DNA from 3 places in the Roseburia sp. AF15-21 genome. Region 1 is predicted to be linked to each of the others. Evidence: a T-box and tRNA genes for the amino acid it is inferred to sense, from the RefSeq annotation. Region 1 holds a T-box; the other regions hold tRNA genes.
The links. A T-box is a leader RNA that pairs with one kind of tRNA and senses whether it is charged. The one in region 1 lies ahead of thrS (threonine--tRNA ligase), so its partner is inferred to be a tRNA-Thr.
Positions count from the first base shown of each region.

Region 2: it encodes a tRNA-Thr, which carries the amino acid that the T-box ahead of thrS (threonine--tRNA ligase) is inferred to sense. The anticodon was not compared.
Region 3: it encodes a tRNA-Thr, which carries the amino acid that the T-box ahead of thrS (threonine--tRNA ligase) is inferred to sense. The anticodon was not compared.

Region 1 covers NZ_QUHG01000001.1:556,439-561,448, reverse strand. Annotated here, with positions in the region: gene DWW33_RS02740 (MutS-related protein) at 1-245, shown strand, start outside; gene infC (translation initiation factor IF-3) at 484-978, shown strand; gene rpmI (50S ribosomal protein L35) at 1,001-1,198, shown strand; gene rplT (50S ribosomal protein L20) at 1,223-1,579, shown strand; gene DWW33_RS16185 (hypothetical protein) at 1,617-1,919, opposite strand; gene DWW33_RS02715 (SEC-C metal-binding domain-containing protein) at 2,111-2,611, shown strand; T-box leader at 2,705-2,907, shown strand; gene thrS (threonine--tRNA ligase) at 2,984-4,945, shown strand.
Region 2 covers NZ_QUHG01000001.1:383,396-388,405, forward strand. Annotated here, with positions in the region: gene DWW33_RS01860 (ABC transporter permease) at 1-639, shown strand, start outside; gene DWW33_RS01865 (hypothetical protein) at 718-1,125, opposite strand; gene DWW33_RS01870 (DHH family phosphoesterase) at 1,132-2,106, opposite strand; gene DWW33_RS01875 (hypothetical protein) at 2,133-2,573, opposite strand; tRNA gene DWW33_RS01880 (tRNA-Thr) at 2,802-2,874, shown strand; gene DWW33_RS01885 (helix-turn-helix domain-containing protein) at 3,037-3,576, shown strand; gene potA (spermidine/putrescine ABC transporter ATP-binding protein) at 3,586-4,659, shown strand; gene DWW33_RS01895 (ABC transporter permease) at 4,652-5,010, shown strand, end outside.
Region 3 covers NZ_QUHG01000002.1:27,505-32,514, forward strand. Annotated here, with positions in the region: gene DWW33_RS03090 (YhgE/Pip domain-containing protein) at 1-351, shown strand, start outside; gene DWW33_RS03095 (hypothetical protein) at 371-763, shown strand; gene DWW33_RS03100 (YhgE/Pip domain-containing protein) at 778-2,919, shown strand; tRNA gene DWW33_RS03105 (tRNA-Thr) at 2,987-3,059, shown strand; gene DWW33_RS03110 (hypothetical protein) at 3,556-3,771, shown strand; gene DWW33_RS03115 (hypothetical protein) at 4,121-4,366, shown strand; gene DWW33_RS03120 (hypothetical protein) at 4,370-4,813, shown strand; gene DWW33_RS15620 (hypothetical protein) at 4,798-4,947, shown strand.

The DNA of each region.
Region 1 (5,010 bases):
ATCTGGCACATCATAACTGCATTGCAATTGTGGCATCCCATGATAAGGAATTGACGGAGCTTGAAAAAATTGGTTATGACAATTATCATTTTTCCGAAGAGTTTGGAGAAGCGGATATTGTATTTGATTATAAATTGCAGAAGGGACCAGCAAATTCCCAGAATGCAATCCGCCTGCTTTCCTTTACCGGGTTCCCGGAAACGATTATTGAGAGGGCGGAAAATATCAGAAGCGAATATCGGTAAAAATAATGCTTGACGAACGAAATGACATATGGTACTATAAGCGAGTTGAAGAAAGTAGAGTATCCACTCTCACCTTAGCACAATCAAGTGACTAAGTGTTTATAATGAGTATGCAATGAGCGAATCATTTTGAAGTGGATAGTCTGTCTATCCACTTTTTTTGCGGAAATAAACGGAAAGTTGTCTGGCAAAGCTGTGGTGAATTTAATTTTGGAGGTGTACGACCATTAGCGAGTTAATGATCAATGAACAAATCAGAGATAAGGAAGTCCGCCTGATTGGCGCGGATGGTGAACAGTTAGGTATCATGTCAGCAAGAGAAGCATATAAGCTGGCACAGGAAGCAGAACTTGATTTAGTAAAGATTGCTCCTGGAGCAAAGCCACCTGTATGTAAGATTATCGATTACGGTAAATACAGATATGAGCTTGCAAGAAAAGAGAAGGAAGCACGTAAGAAACAGAAAACGGTTGAATTAAAAGAAGTTCGTCTTTCTCCAAATATCGATACCAATGATTTGAATACCAAAATGAATGCCGCAAGAAAGTTCATTTCCAAAGGAAATAAAGTAAAAGTTACACTTCGTTTCCGTGGCAGAGAAATGGCACATGTACAGGCAAGCAAACATATTCTGGATGATTTTGCAGAAGCACTTGCAGATATTGCAGTAGTGGAGAAAGCACCAAAGCTGGAAGGCAGAAGCATGGGTATGGTGCTGGCAGAGAAAAGATAATGATTTTAAGGAGGAATAAATTATGCCAAAACAGAAAACAAGCAGAGCAGCAGCAAAACGTTTCAAATTAACAGGAACAGGAAAATTAAAGAGAAACAAGGCTTATAAGAGACATATCTTAACAAAGAAAACAACTAAGACTAAGAGAAATCTTAGAAAACCTGCAATGACAGATGCAACAAATGTTAAGAATATGAAGAAGATTTTACCATATTTATAAGAATTGGTTAAGGAGGAATAGAACATGGCAAGAATTAAAGGCGGCTTAAACGCTAAAAAGAAACATAATAGAACATTAAAATTAGCTAAAGGTTACAGAGGAGCACGCTCCAAACAGTATAGAGTAGCAAAACAGTCTGTCATGAGAGCCTTAACAAGTTCTTATGCAGGAAGAAAACAGAGAAAGAGACAGTTCAGACAGTTATGGATTGCCCGTATTAACGCAGCAGCAAGAATGAATGGATTATCTTACAGCAAATTTATGTATGGTTTAAAATTAGCTGGTGTTGATATGAACCGTAAAATGTTAGCTGAGATGGCTGTAAATGATGCAGAAGGATTTGCAACATTAGCAGAGCTTGCAAAAACAAAACTTGCTTAGTTTTAAGAAGTGGACAAGTTATAAAAGAGGATTGTGGTTATTCGCAATCCTCTTTTTTGATGTTTGGTTCATTTGAAGTTTTTGCGGAAGCATCCTGCCCGGAAGCTTCTTTTTTGATGGAATCCAAATCTTCTCTTAAAGAGTAATGATTCTTAAGTAAGCGGTATACCATGGTATAAGCCCAGATGAGAACCGGGACAACCACAGTGGCATAGATGGAAGCCTTAAGACAGTTTGTGGCAAAATCGCTTCCAATCAATGCAAAAACAAGAGTGGAAACATAGAGGGCAACTAAGAGTACAACACCGATAATTGCAAGAATCTGTTTTGTCTTTTTCATATATGACCTCAACTTTCTTTGATGACCTGTTTTTAGAAAAAAGCAATATACATTATTTTAACATTTGACAGCAGATAGTCAATCAGAAAATGTAAAGTTGCAGAGGATAAATACTTGAAAAAAGCACAAAATATGCTATACTGAAACAAGCGTTATACGACTAAATATGGATTAAAGGATGGATATGAACAATGGCATTATTAGAAGAATGGCAGAAGATTGCTTATGATCAGCAGGCAGATAGAGGAAAATTACAGAAGTTCTGGCAGAGATATTTTATGTTAGAGAAGGGCGTATATGAGAAGCTTTTAGCAAACCCGGATGAGAAGGTAGAAGGAACTGTAAAAGAGCTGGCAGAGAAATACGACCTCAGCATTATGGATATGACTGGATTCTTAGATGGAATCAATGACAGCCTGGTAACACCAAACCCAATTGATACTATGGAAGAGGATACCAAGGTAAGCCTTGCATTCGATAAAGAAAAATTATACAAGAACATGGTAGATGCCAAAGCTGACTGGCTCTATGAATTACCACAGTGGGATGAAATTTTTGATGCAGATACCAAGAGAAAGCTTTATTTAGAGCAGAAGAAATCCGGCACTGTTGTAGTTGGAAAGAAAGTCGGAAGAAATGATCCGTGTCCTTGTGGAAGTGGAAAGAAATATAAATTCTGCTGCGGAAGATAAGAATAAAATATTTTGGAAAACATTTGGAAAATATTTCGCAGAAAAACTCTTTACATAGCAGAAAAAAGAGTATACAATAGCTTTTGTCAAAAGGACAAAACAAAGAAGAGACGAGTAGCATGACAGGAAGTCAAAGAGAGGAATACATCTGGTGAGAGTATTCTGATGGAGTGTAATGTGAAGACCAGCTCTGAGTGACCCCAATCCGGTCCGGTGATTCCGTTATCATCAGAATGAGCGGTTGTACGATAAGTACAGCAAGCAGGGTGGAACCACGATAGAGTATCGTCCCTGATGCATAAATTTTATGCATCAGGGATTTTTTACTTTACAGTTATTAATACTAATATAATAAGAAAAGGAGACTTGAACATGAAAATCACATTAAAAGATGGCTCAGTAAAAGAGTACAGTGAAGCAAAATCAGTCTATGATATTGCAGCAGATATCAGCGAAGGCCTTGCAAGAGTTGCATGCGCCGGTGAAGTAGACGGAGAAGTGGTGGATTTACGAACCGTTCTTGACAAGGACTGCAATTTAAATATTATAACAGCAAGTGATGAAGAAGGATTAAAGGTAATCCGCCATACTGCATCCCATGTGCTGGCTCAGGCGGTAAAGAAATTATTCCCGGATGCAAAGATTACGATCGGACCGGCAATTGAAGATGGATTCTATTATGATTTTGATCATGCCCCATTTTCAAGAGAAGACCTCGATAATCTGGAAGCAGAGATGAAGAAGATTATCAAGGAAGGTCATGAATTAAAACGATTCACACTTCCAAGAGAGGAAGCAATCAAATTCATGCAGGAACGTAATGAGCCATACAAAGTAGAACTGATTGAAGAATTACCAGAGGGAGAAGAAATTTCTTTCTATGACCAGGGCGGCTTCGTAGATTTATGTGCTGGCCCACATCTGATGACAACCAAGGGCGTAAAGGCATTTAAGCTGACATCATCTTCCATGGCATATTGGAGAGGTAATTCTGACAAAGCAAGATTACAGAGAATTTATGGTACTGCTTTTAATAAGAAGGAAGAGTTAAAAGAATACTTAGAGAAATTAGAAGATGCCAAACGCCGTGACCATAACAAACTTGGTCGTGAAATGGGATTATTTACCACTGTTGATGTTATCGGACAGGGACTTCCTTTATTTACACCAAAGGGAACCAAGATGATTATGAAACTGCAGCGTTGGATAGAAGACTTAGAGGATAAAGAGTGGGGTTATGTACGTACCAGAACTCCGCTGATGGCAAAGAGTGACCTCTATAAGATTTCCGGACACTGGGATCACTACATGGATGGAATGTTCATTTTAAATAAGGACAGCGACGACAAAGAGACAATGGCACTGCGTCCGATGACCTGTCCATTCCAGTATTATGTATACATGAATGAACAGCACTCTTACAGAGATCTGCCATATCGGATGTCAGAGACTTCTACATTGTTCCGGAATGAGGACTCCGGAGAGATGCATGGACTTACCCGTGTCAGACAGTTTACTATTACAGAGGCACATATTATTCTTTGCCCGGAACAGGCGGAAGAAGAACTTACCAGATGTACTGAGCTTTGCCATTATGTAATGACTACACTTGGTATCGATGGAGATGTTACTTACCGTCTGTCCAAATGGGATCCGAACAACAAAGAAAAATATCTGGGCGACGAAGCATATTGGAACAGTACCCAGCAGTATCTGCGTGATGTTATGGATAAGAATGGCATCAAGTATACAGAAGCAGATGGGGAAGCTGCATTCTACGGACCAAAGATTGATATTCAGGCAAAGAATGTATATGGAAAAGAAGATACCATGGTTACCATCCAGCTTGACTGTGCAAGTGCAGAGAAGTTTGGCATGTACTATATCGATGAGAAGGGTGAGAAAGTACTTCCTTGGATTATCCATCGTACATCCATGGGATGTTATGAGCGTACCCTTGCATGGCTGATTGAACATTATGCAGGAAAATTCCCAACCTGGCTTTGCCCGGAACAGGTAAGAGTATTGCCGATTTCTGAAAAATATGCAGACTATGCAGAGCAGGTAAGAAAAGAATTAGCAGCTCATGATGTAGATGTAACGGTTGATAACCGTTCTGAGAAAATCGGATTCAAGATTCGTGAAGCAAGACTGGATAAGCTGCCGTACATGCTGGTAGTTGGTCAGCAGGAGGCAGAGGACGGAACCGTATCCGTAAGAAGCCGTTTTGCAGGAGATGAAGGTGTAAAACCTTTAGGAGAATTCATTGATGCAATCTGCGAAGAGATTCGTACAAAGGAAATCCGTAAGGAAGAAGTTGCAGAAGAAAAATAAAAATGCAATAAAATCTAATTTTTAATTTTATTATTTATATGGATTTAAAAAGACTGTTGCTGGTA
Region 2 (5,010 bases), 170 kb from region 1:
CCCACCAGACTTATCATCTGCTTTTACCAGATGATTACCGGTCAGAAGCTCCTTTATCACATTGGAATCACCCTGTTTGAAACCTTAAGCAGCTTTTTCTTTGTTATTATTTTAACATTACTGATTGCTGCAATCCTCTGGTTTTCCAAAACCTTATCCGAAACCTTAGAGCCTTATCTTGTGGTTTTAAATTCCCTGCCAAAATCCGCGCTGGCTCCACTGCTGATTGTATGGCTGGGCGGCAATTACAAGACCATTATCATCACCGGTATGTCCGTATCTATCTTTGGCTCTATTCTGAGTCTTTACACTGCTTTTTGTGATATGGATAAAGAAAAGATTCTTCTGATAAAGACATTAGGCGGCACCCGTAATGATGTCATGTTTAAAATTATGCTGCCGGGCTGTGTTCCCACCCTGCTTTCTATTATGAAAGTCAACATCGGTCTTTGTCTGGTTGGTGTTATCATCGGTGAATTTATTGCAGCAAAAAAAGGCTTAGGCTATCTTATTATTTATGGCAGCCAGGTTTTTAAATTAGACTGGGTCATCTTATCGATTCTGATTCTCTGTCTCATTGCCATGCTGCTCTATCAGCTGATTGGAAGTTTTGAGAAGCTCTGCTTAAAGAGGAAATAAAGAAAGGCTGTATGAATTGCACCTGCTCTTCATACTGCCTTTCTCTTTCTTACTTTACAGGAAATTGCTTATGAATTTTTATGCTTCTTCGATTTCTTCAAAGTCACAGTAATCTGCTCCTGCTTCAGAAGCAAACTTAAAACTTACTTTCTCGCCCTGATATTCCACGGTAAAATCACCTTCCATATCAAGGAAAGAATGTGCCTGGGCTATATTATCCAAGAATTCTGCCATATCTGCCGGAAAGTCTTTTGCATCTGCCTCTACGCTGCACTCTTCTTCTAAGATTTCCTGCTCCGCAAAGAGACGCAGGGTAAAATCATCCAAATCACTTTCATCATCAAAGTCTACACCCTGAAAATAATGATTGCCGCAATTTTTAAATAAGTTCTTTACATAAGAGGTACTGGATAAAATTCTCGACTGGGATACATCCTCTGCCTCAAGATAAATATGATAGGTTATCTTCACCTGATTTTCTGCCATGGTATCTTACCTTCCTTCTTCTGCCTTGATCTGCTCTAAGAACAGCATTTCTAATTTATAATCCCGGTCCGGTTCCAACTTTTCCATATTCTTCTTTGGAATGAAACCGCCAGCCATTGCCGGATGTCCGCCACCATTTCCATAATCTGCTAATGCCTTTGCTACAACTCTTCCGGCATCTACATGATTTAATGCACTCCGGACAGAAAACTTAATGCCATCAGAACGGATTGCATAAATCACGGAAATATTAACTACATCAAGAGACAAAATAAAGTCTGAAATAATTGCAATCAGCGCATCCGGACAATCAAACGGAATCGATGCAAATCCCACATCATCATAAATGTGGATATTATCGATTGCCGCACCATATGCCTTTAAATCAGAAAACTCCATTACATTTACATACATGGATTTTAACTCTTCCACATCTGCCATTGGATAAATGTATGCAAACATATCCACATCAAGCTTTGTTGTACCACGGACAAAGTCATCCGTATCCATCTTGATGCCATATGCCAGTGCTGCCGCCACATCCCGGCTCATTGGTGTATTGGTAAGATAAAAATACTCTGTAATCATTGTGGCACAGGCTCCTACACGGCGCACATCTTTATAAGCATATTCACAGGCAATTACTGTCGGATGATGGTCAATACATGCCACCTCATCTCCGATAAAATCGGTCAGATTCGCATTATATTTCTGGGAGTCTACGGTAACAATATAGTCCTCTTTCTTCATATCATCCAAATCTTCTTTAGACAAAATATCAATATGAAATGTGTCAAACATCTTTCTTGTACTCAGGCGTTCAATCTTGCCATCATAACAGATATCTGCATTAATCCCATGGTAATTTAAAAAATGCTGTAAGCCAAAGGCACTGGCAATCGCATCCGGATCTGGAAAATTATGTGTCTGAATATAAGTTCTGTGTCCTCTTAATAACTCTACTAATTGTAAGGGATCCATGTTTTATCTCCTGGTATGATTTCTTCTTATTTTAATATAGAAAGCGGATTATTTTCCTTCTGGAATTTCAATGCAAACAAAGCTGCCCCATAGCATAAAATTCCAATCAGCATAAATATTACTTTACCGGAAATTATTCCAACGACAATCTCTGCTGCTGCAACAATTCCATGAAGCCAGACAGGAAGGTTATGCAGACATGCAGCAAGTCCCGCTTCAATCAACACTACAATACATACGCTCACTACCGGTATCTTCCATACCAGTATACCCAGCACAATTTCCAATACGGCAAGAACCACAAATACACATAACATAATCAGCGTGCTGTTTTCCTTTAATTCTGCAATCGTAAACTGACTGTTCTTCTTTGCATAATTTTTCTTTGCGCTGTTAATTTTCTTCTTCATATTCTTCTTACTGTCCTCAGTTTTCTTTCCCCCTGAAACAAATTCCTTCACTTCCATGAAAAAAACTTCCTCCTTGTAATGATTTCCCTTTTCATAAGCCGGTTCATCTTTCTCCGGTTCTTACACATCTACGCCCATTATACCAAGTAACCTTTGAAAGAACAACTTTTTTCAAAAAAACATTGCAAATTTATTTTTTTCTATATATAATATTATAGTATGATTTTAATAAATAAAGGGTTGTCTGAGGAAAATATTTTATTTCGCATATAACCAGATTATTCTGCTTCCGTGGCTCAGTTGGTAGAGCGGCGCATTCGTAATGCGTAGGTCAGGGGTTCGAGTCCCCTCGGGAGCTTTTTTTGTTGTCTAAAAATAATCTAAAAATAGTATTGACATTTCTCTTTCAATTTCTCATAATACTCCTTAGTGAGTTTATTATTATTAAACTTCAAATACATTATTAGCTTCATTTTGTAAAAACTATGTAAAATCACTTTTCATGGAAAGGAAGTACAAAATGGATATTGGAAATAAAATCAAAGAGCTGCGGATTCTCTACGGTCTCACCCAGCAGGAACTGGCTGACCGTCTGGAATTATCCAAAGGATTTATCTCCCAGTTAGAGCGTAATCTTACGTCTCCTTCCGTGGGTACACTTTTAGATATTATCCAGTGTCTCGGCACTACGCCGGCAGAATTTTTTGCAGATGATGAACCTGCACAGCTTGTCTTTAAAAATGAAGATTATTTTGAAAAAGAAGATGCGGAACACAGGAGCTTAATCGAATGGATGGTTCCCGGTGCCCAGAAAGATATGATGGAACCGGTACGACTGACGCTGAAGCCCGGCGGCACATCAGACATCTATCTTCCACATGAGGGAGAAGAATTCGGCTATGTACTTAAGGGCTCCATTAAAATCATATATGGTACCCGTACTTATACTGCAAGACAGGGGGAGTCTTTTTATCTTAAGTCCAATAAAAAGCACCATATCGAAAATACCGGCAGGAAAGATGCCGTTCTTATCTGGGTTACAAACCCGCCAAGTTTTTAGGAGGTTATGATGGGCAAGAAATTAATACAATTAGAAAATATTACCAAAACTTATGACGGAAATATGATTTTGGATGACTTAAATCTTTATGTAAAGGAAAACGAATTCTTAACACTGCTGGGACCTTCCGGCTGTGGAAAGACTACTACCCTGCGTCTTATCGGTGGTTTTGAGACACCGGACACCGGACGTATTATTTTTGATGGAAAAGATATTACTTCTCTTCCGCCAAATGAGCGTAAATTAAATACTGTATTCCAGAAATACGCACTTTTTACCCATATGAGCATTGCAGAAAATATTGCTTTTGGGTTAAAAATCAGCAAGAAAAGCAAGGCTTATATTCAGGATAAAATCAAATATGCCTTAAAGCTTGTAAACTTAGACGGTTATGAAAACCGCAGCATTGATTCCTTAAGCGGTGGCCAGCAGCAACGTATTGCCATTGCCCGTGCCATTGTAAATGAACCAAAGGTGCTCCTTTTAGACGAGCCTTTGGGTGCACTGGATTTAAAAATGCGTCAGGACATGCAGTACGAACTGATTCGTCTGAAAAATGAACTTGGCATTACTTTTATCTATGTTACCCACGACCAGGAAGAAGCCCTTACCATGTCAGACACCATTGCTGTCATGAATCAGGGCTATATCCAGCAGATTGGTACTCCGGAAGATATTTATAATGAGCCGGAAAATGCATTCGTTGCCGACTTTATCGGAGACAGCAATATCATTGACGGTATCATGATTGAGGATAAATTAGTCAGCTTCTTAGGCATCAAGCACGAATGTGTCGACACCGGTTTTGGTAATAATAAACCGGTAGACGTAGTCATCCGCCCGGAAGATATTGAGATTGTAGAAGCCGGCACCGGTTTTATGGATGGTGATATTACTTCTGTTATCTTCAAGGGTGTCCACTACGAAATCGAAATTATGGCTGGCGGATATGAATGGCTTGTTCATACCACCAAATATTTCGAAACCGGAAGCCATGTGGGAATGAAGGTAATTCCTTTCAATATCCAGATTATGCATAAACCGGAATCCAGTGACGAAAAGGCGGTGGAACTCGATGCATAATGCCAGAAAAAGACTTTTAGCCGGACCTTATCTGGTCTGGATTATTGGATTTACTGTACTTCCGATTCTGATGATATTATATTACGCATTCACCAACAGTGACGGTGGTTTTACCTGGGCAAATATTGCTGCAATTGCAGACCCGGTACATATAAAAGCACTCCTGCTTTCCTTGAAGCTTGGTATCTTATGTACGGTTGTCTGTCTCCTGCTCTCCTACCCGCTTGCCATGATATTAAACAGTCTTCATATCAAGCATCAGAGCTTTGTGGTATTTATCTTCGTCCTGCCAATGTGGATGAACTTCATGCTGCGTATTTTAGCATGGCAGATGTTGCTTTCCAATAACGG
Region 3 (5,010 bases), on a different contig from region 1:
TTTACTTTTACCCTATTAATCTATGCGCTGACACTTTCCTTTGGAGACATCGGAAAAGCACTGGTGGTTGTAATGGTCGTTATCCAGATTGCAGGTTCCGGTGGAACTTATCCGATTGAGATATTGCCGGAATTTTATCGGCGGGTATATATTTTCTTCCCATTCCCATATGCAATTAATGCCATGCGTGAAACTATTGGCGGCATGTATGGCGGAGTCTATGAGAAGAATCTGGCAGAGCTGTTGATTTTCGCAGTAGCGGCATTGTTGATCGGACTGCTGATTCGCGTACCATTTATGGGTATCAATCATTTTGTGGAAAAACGAATGAAAGATACGAAGATGATGTAAGAGAGCAGGTGAAGAGCGGATGGAAAAGAAAGAAGATTATGAAAAGCTTTATGACATGCTTTTAGGCTATGAGCAGGAGATACATAAGAAGAATCAGAAACGTATCCGCATCGGATTGCGGTGCCTTATCATTATTCCACTGATTTTCCTGGCATTGTTATTCTGGACAGAAAGCTCAAAAATTGTATTTTTGATTCTGTGGATTGTATCGCTGTTTATTCTGGCAGGATATTTAATTTTTGTAGAATATTCGGACTATAAATTACAGGAAAAATTAAATGAGATTTCTAACCGGGAGCAGCAGGAGAGAGATGCACTGATTGGCGATGGAATTGCCCAGGTAGAGGAACGAATTCGTACCGTACTTCAGACGGCAGAGCAGGAAATTTTAACAGATAACACAAAGGAGTAGCAGAGGGATAGCACATGAAAAATATTTTTAGAATCTTTTACCGGGATTTTAAGAGAGTCAGCACAAATGTGGTAGCAGTGGTTATTGTAATAGGTCTTTCTATTATTCCGTCACTGTACGCATGGTTTAATATATTGTCCAACTGGGACCCGTATGGACCGGAATCTACATCAAATCTTAAGATAGCAGTATATTCCGCAGATGAGGGAATTGACATGGGAGGTCTGTCTTTAAATATCGGAGACAGCGTCATTGATGCCCTGAAAGCCAATCAGACTATGGGCTGGCAGTTTACTGATACCATGGATGAAGCAACCGACGGTGTATACAGCAGTGAATATTATGCGGCACTGATTATTCCGGAGGATTTCTCCGAGAAAATGATAAGCTTCCTTAACGGAGAAGTACAGAATCCGCAGATTATTTATTATGAAAATGAGAAGAAAAATGCCATTGCACCAAAGATTACATCCAAGGCAAAAACGGCAGTGCAGGAACAGGTTAATGCAACCTTTGTCAGCACTCTGGCAGAAGTCATGTTAAAGGTAAATGATGTCATGGTAGAAAATGGAATGGATTCCGGCTCTATGATGAATCTTTTTCTGACACAGCTTAATGATTTAAGCGGAGATTTGGACGGCTATATTGCATTGCTGAATTCTTTTGTCAGCATTACCAATTCGGCATCCAGCCTGATTGATACGACACAAGTTATGCTGCCGAATCTGAATACAATGGTAGATGATGGTTCGAATACGGTAAATACCATGCAGGGAGCATTGAATTCCGGCAGCCTTAATGCCAGTGCTTTGGCTGAGGTTATTTCAGCAAATCTTAATACAGCAGCCGACAGCCTTGACAACATCAATACGCTGATACAGAATGCCTTAGATCAGTTGGATAACTATGGTGATTTATCTTCCGGCGGACTGCAGAGCGCAATTAATATGATGCCGCTGATCCGTCAGTTATTTGAAAACAGTGTGGCAGACTGGAAGGATGATGAAAGTGTTTCCGGTCAGATTGCAGAAATCGAAGCACAGTTAGATAAAATTGAAGCAGATTTAAACAGTGTCCAGAATAATGTCACAGATTTAAATACTGCAAAGGATACTTTAAACACTGAAATATCTACCGAAATAACTTCCTGTAAGACCAAAATAAAAGCTTTAAAAGATACGTTTGACTATTCGGTAAAAGGTCAGCTGGAGACAACCATTCAGTCCATGCAGGGGTCACTGAATCAGACACAGGCAATTTTAAATGGTGTCGATGGAGATTTTGATGAAGTATCGGAAGTATTGGATGCTTATAGTGAAACCCTCGATAAGGGAAATGAAAGCTTAAGTGATTCACTGGCAGCAGCACAGGAAATGAAGACCGGACTTGACAGTGTGATTACAAGTCTCAGTGCTCTGGAAATCAGTGACCAGTATCAGGCTTTGATGAAAATCTTAGAGACCGACCCGACTTTGTTAGGAGATTTCTTATCTTCTCCGGTCAATATGGAGACGAAAGAGATTTATCCGATTTCCAATTATGGTTCGGCAATGTCACCGTTCTATACGGTACTGGCATTGTGGGTAGGTGCGTTGATTCTGGTGGCAATCATTCATGTAAAGGTACTTCCGGATGAGAAAATACCGGATGCAAAACCTTACCAGAAATTCTTTGGAAGATATATTACATTCTTCCTGATTGGACAGGTGCAGGCATTGATTACTGCACTGGGAGATTTGTTTTATATTAAGATACAATGCCATGACCCATTCTTATTCTGGCTTGCCTGCGCATGCTGCAGCTTTGTATTTACCTTATTTATGTATGCATTAACGGTAGCCTTTGAAAATGTCGGAGAGGCTTTGGCGGTAGTCATTATGGTTATCCAGGTAGCAGGAGCAGGCGGTTCCTTCCCAATCGAAGTACTGCCGGCAATCTATCAGCGGATTTACCGTTTCTTCCCATTCCCTTATGGAATGGATGCACTCCGGGAGACTATCGGTGGTATGTATGGAATGACTTATTGGAAATGCATTGGCATCTTAGGCATCTATATTATAATCTCACTTCTGATTGGACTTGTAATTGCAATTCCGTTCCGGAAGTTAAATATGAAGATTGAGCATAGCAAAGAAAAATCTGACATTATGCTGTAGAAAAGTATTGACAATCATAGCTCTCTATAGTATAGTATTACAAGTCGGGATTAGTTCCGACAGAATTGCTGGCATGGCTCAGTCGGTAGAGCGTCGCATTGGTAGTGCGGAGGTCACGGGTCCGATTCCCGTTGCCAGCTTAACAGGAAAAAAGGCTGTAATCCTTGATAAATCAAGGGTTACAGCCTTTTTGATAATAGGTACAAGCAAGTACAAACTGGATAAAATAATTATCGAGTAGTATCGAGTAAAGAAATTGCTAAAGCGTAATTCTGACATTAGAATGACCCATAATCCGAGACGCTTCTTTTACATCAACTTTTAAATCATAAAGCATGGTGTATGTGCTTATAGTGGAACAGCTAGAAGTATATCAAGCACATTAGCTGGCAGAAGTTCTACACTTAGTTTAAGAGGATTCCTTAACAACAGAAAGAAAACTGAATACACGGAGCGGTGCAATAACGAGAGAATCGGGCGGAGAGAGAAAGAGCCTGGAAGAACTTAGGCAGGCAGAGTGAAAAATGCGGAAGGCGTAGCGACAGAAAAAGAGAGGATTCTGCCAATGAATATGTATTCGATTATGTAGCAGGACTGTTTGCGGACAAAGATGGAGTGGAAGCGTTTTCTAAATATATGTCAGAGAATATGACAGAGAGTGAGCACAAGAGCATTCTCAAGACGATTGCTGACTTCTTCAAGGGAGTTTACGACAAAATCACATCATACCTGAATGAGCATGTATTATCCAGCACAGCAAAGAAAGCACTGAGAGCAGAAGCAATCGAAGCACAGGAAATCCGCGATATGTTTCTGGATGAGCTGACAAAGGCGCAGGAAAATTATAAATAGGGAAATGCAACAGCAGAAGAGGGCGAACATTATTCCATAAAAGTTAGTAGAAAGGAAGTTGTAAATAGAGCCGCAGTTGAACAGGATACAGTATTTTCTATTGATGTAGATGCAATCTTAAAAAATAGTAAAGAAGTTTACATTAGCAAAAGGGAATATGCTATACTTGCATCAGAAGTAGAGAAAAATAATTACAGTAAAGATTTTATAAGCAGAAAAATCAATCCTGCATTTTCGGACAAGTATTTTTATCTGTATAAGGTGACGGATAAAAATGCAAATAAGTTCAAAGTGCTGGCACAGTATGACGTGGAATTATATCATGACGATATAGAGGAGGTAATGAAAAGTGGAAGGTTCAAGAAAAATTACAGAACCAATGAAGGATTTGATAAAGGGATTGGATTTTTGTGGGGTAGATACAAATATAATAGTGGGAGTAGCCAACGCATTGAAAACGGACGAAGAAGTGGTAGAACTGATTCAGTTCGCATACGAGATACCGAAAGAAGTATATCTGAACAATATATCAGAAGCAGAAGAGCAGATAATGGCAAAAGTATTACAGATAACCCAGAGAAGAGATACTCAATAGATATTGACGAAGACCTTATGGCAATCCTGGACGAGGAGTATTCTGATACAGAAAAAAGAGATGGGCTCTATTATTGAGGATGGCTTTAAATCTCTTAAGAACGTGACTATAGATGAAAAGACCATGCGAAAGATTGCATCAGAGGTCAAGCAGGAATATAAGAGCACCTACAATGCGAAGGAACTGGCGGATAATCTGACGAAGGTATTTGCATACCTGAAGGATACAAAGAATGTATCTTATGAAGATATGGTAAGAATCGTGCAGGAAATTGCCACTCCAGTAATTGAAGAAAGCACAGATGTGGATAGTGTGGAAGCGGATGTGTATAACTCATTCCGAAATACATTAAAAGCACAGAAAATCCGGTTAAATGAAGCACAGAAGAAAGAAAAAGCTATATCTTACAACTTTTTGACATACGACAGAATTTGTGGGAACAGATAGATGAGAAAATCAAGGAATTAGGTCGGTTTTCACTGGATATTCCAGAGGAAATGTATCGGAACAATCCGAGCGAAGCGGAGGAGCAGATACTGGCAAAAGCATTGCAGATAACACAGAATAGAAAAATAGAATGATAAATGTCAATAAATACAAAAAGGTTAAATCTTTCACTTCAAAAAGTGACCTAGCGGATAAAA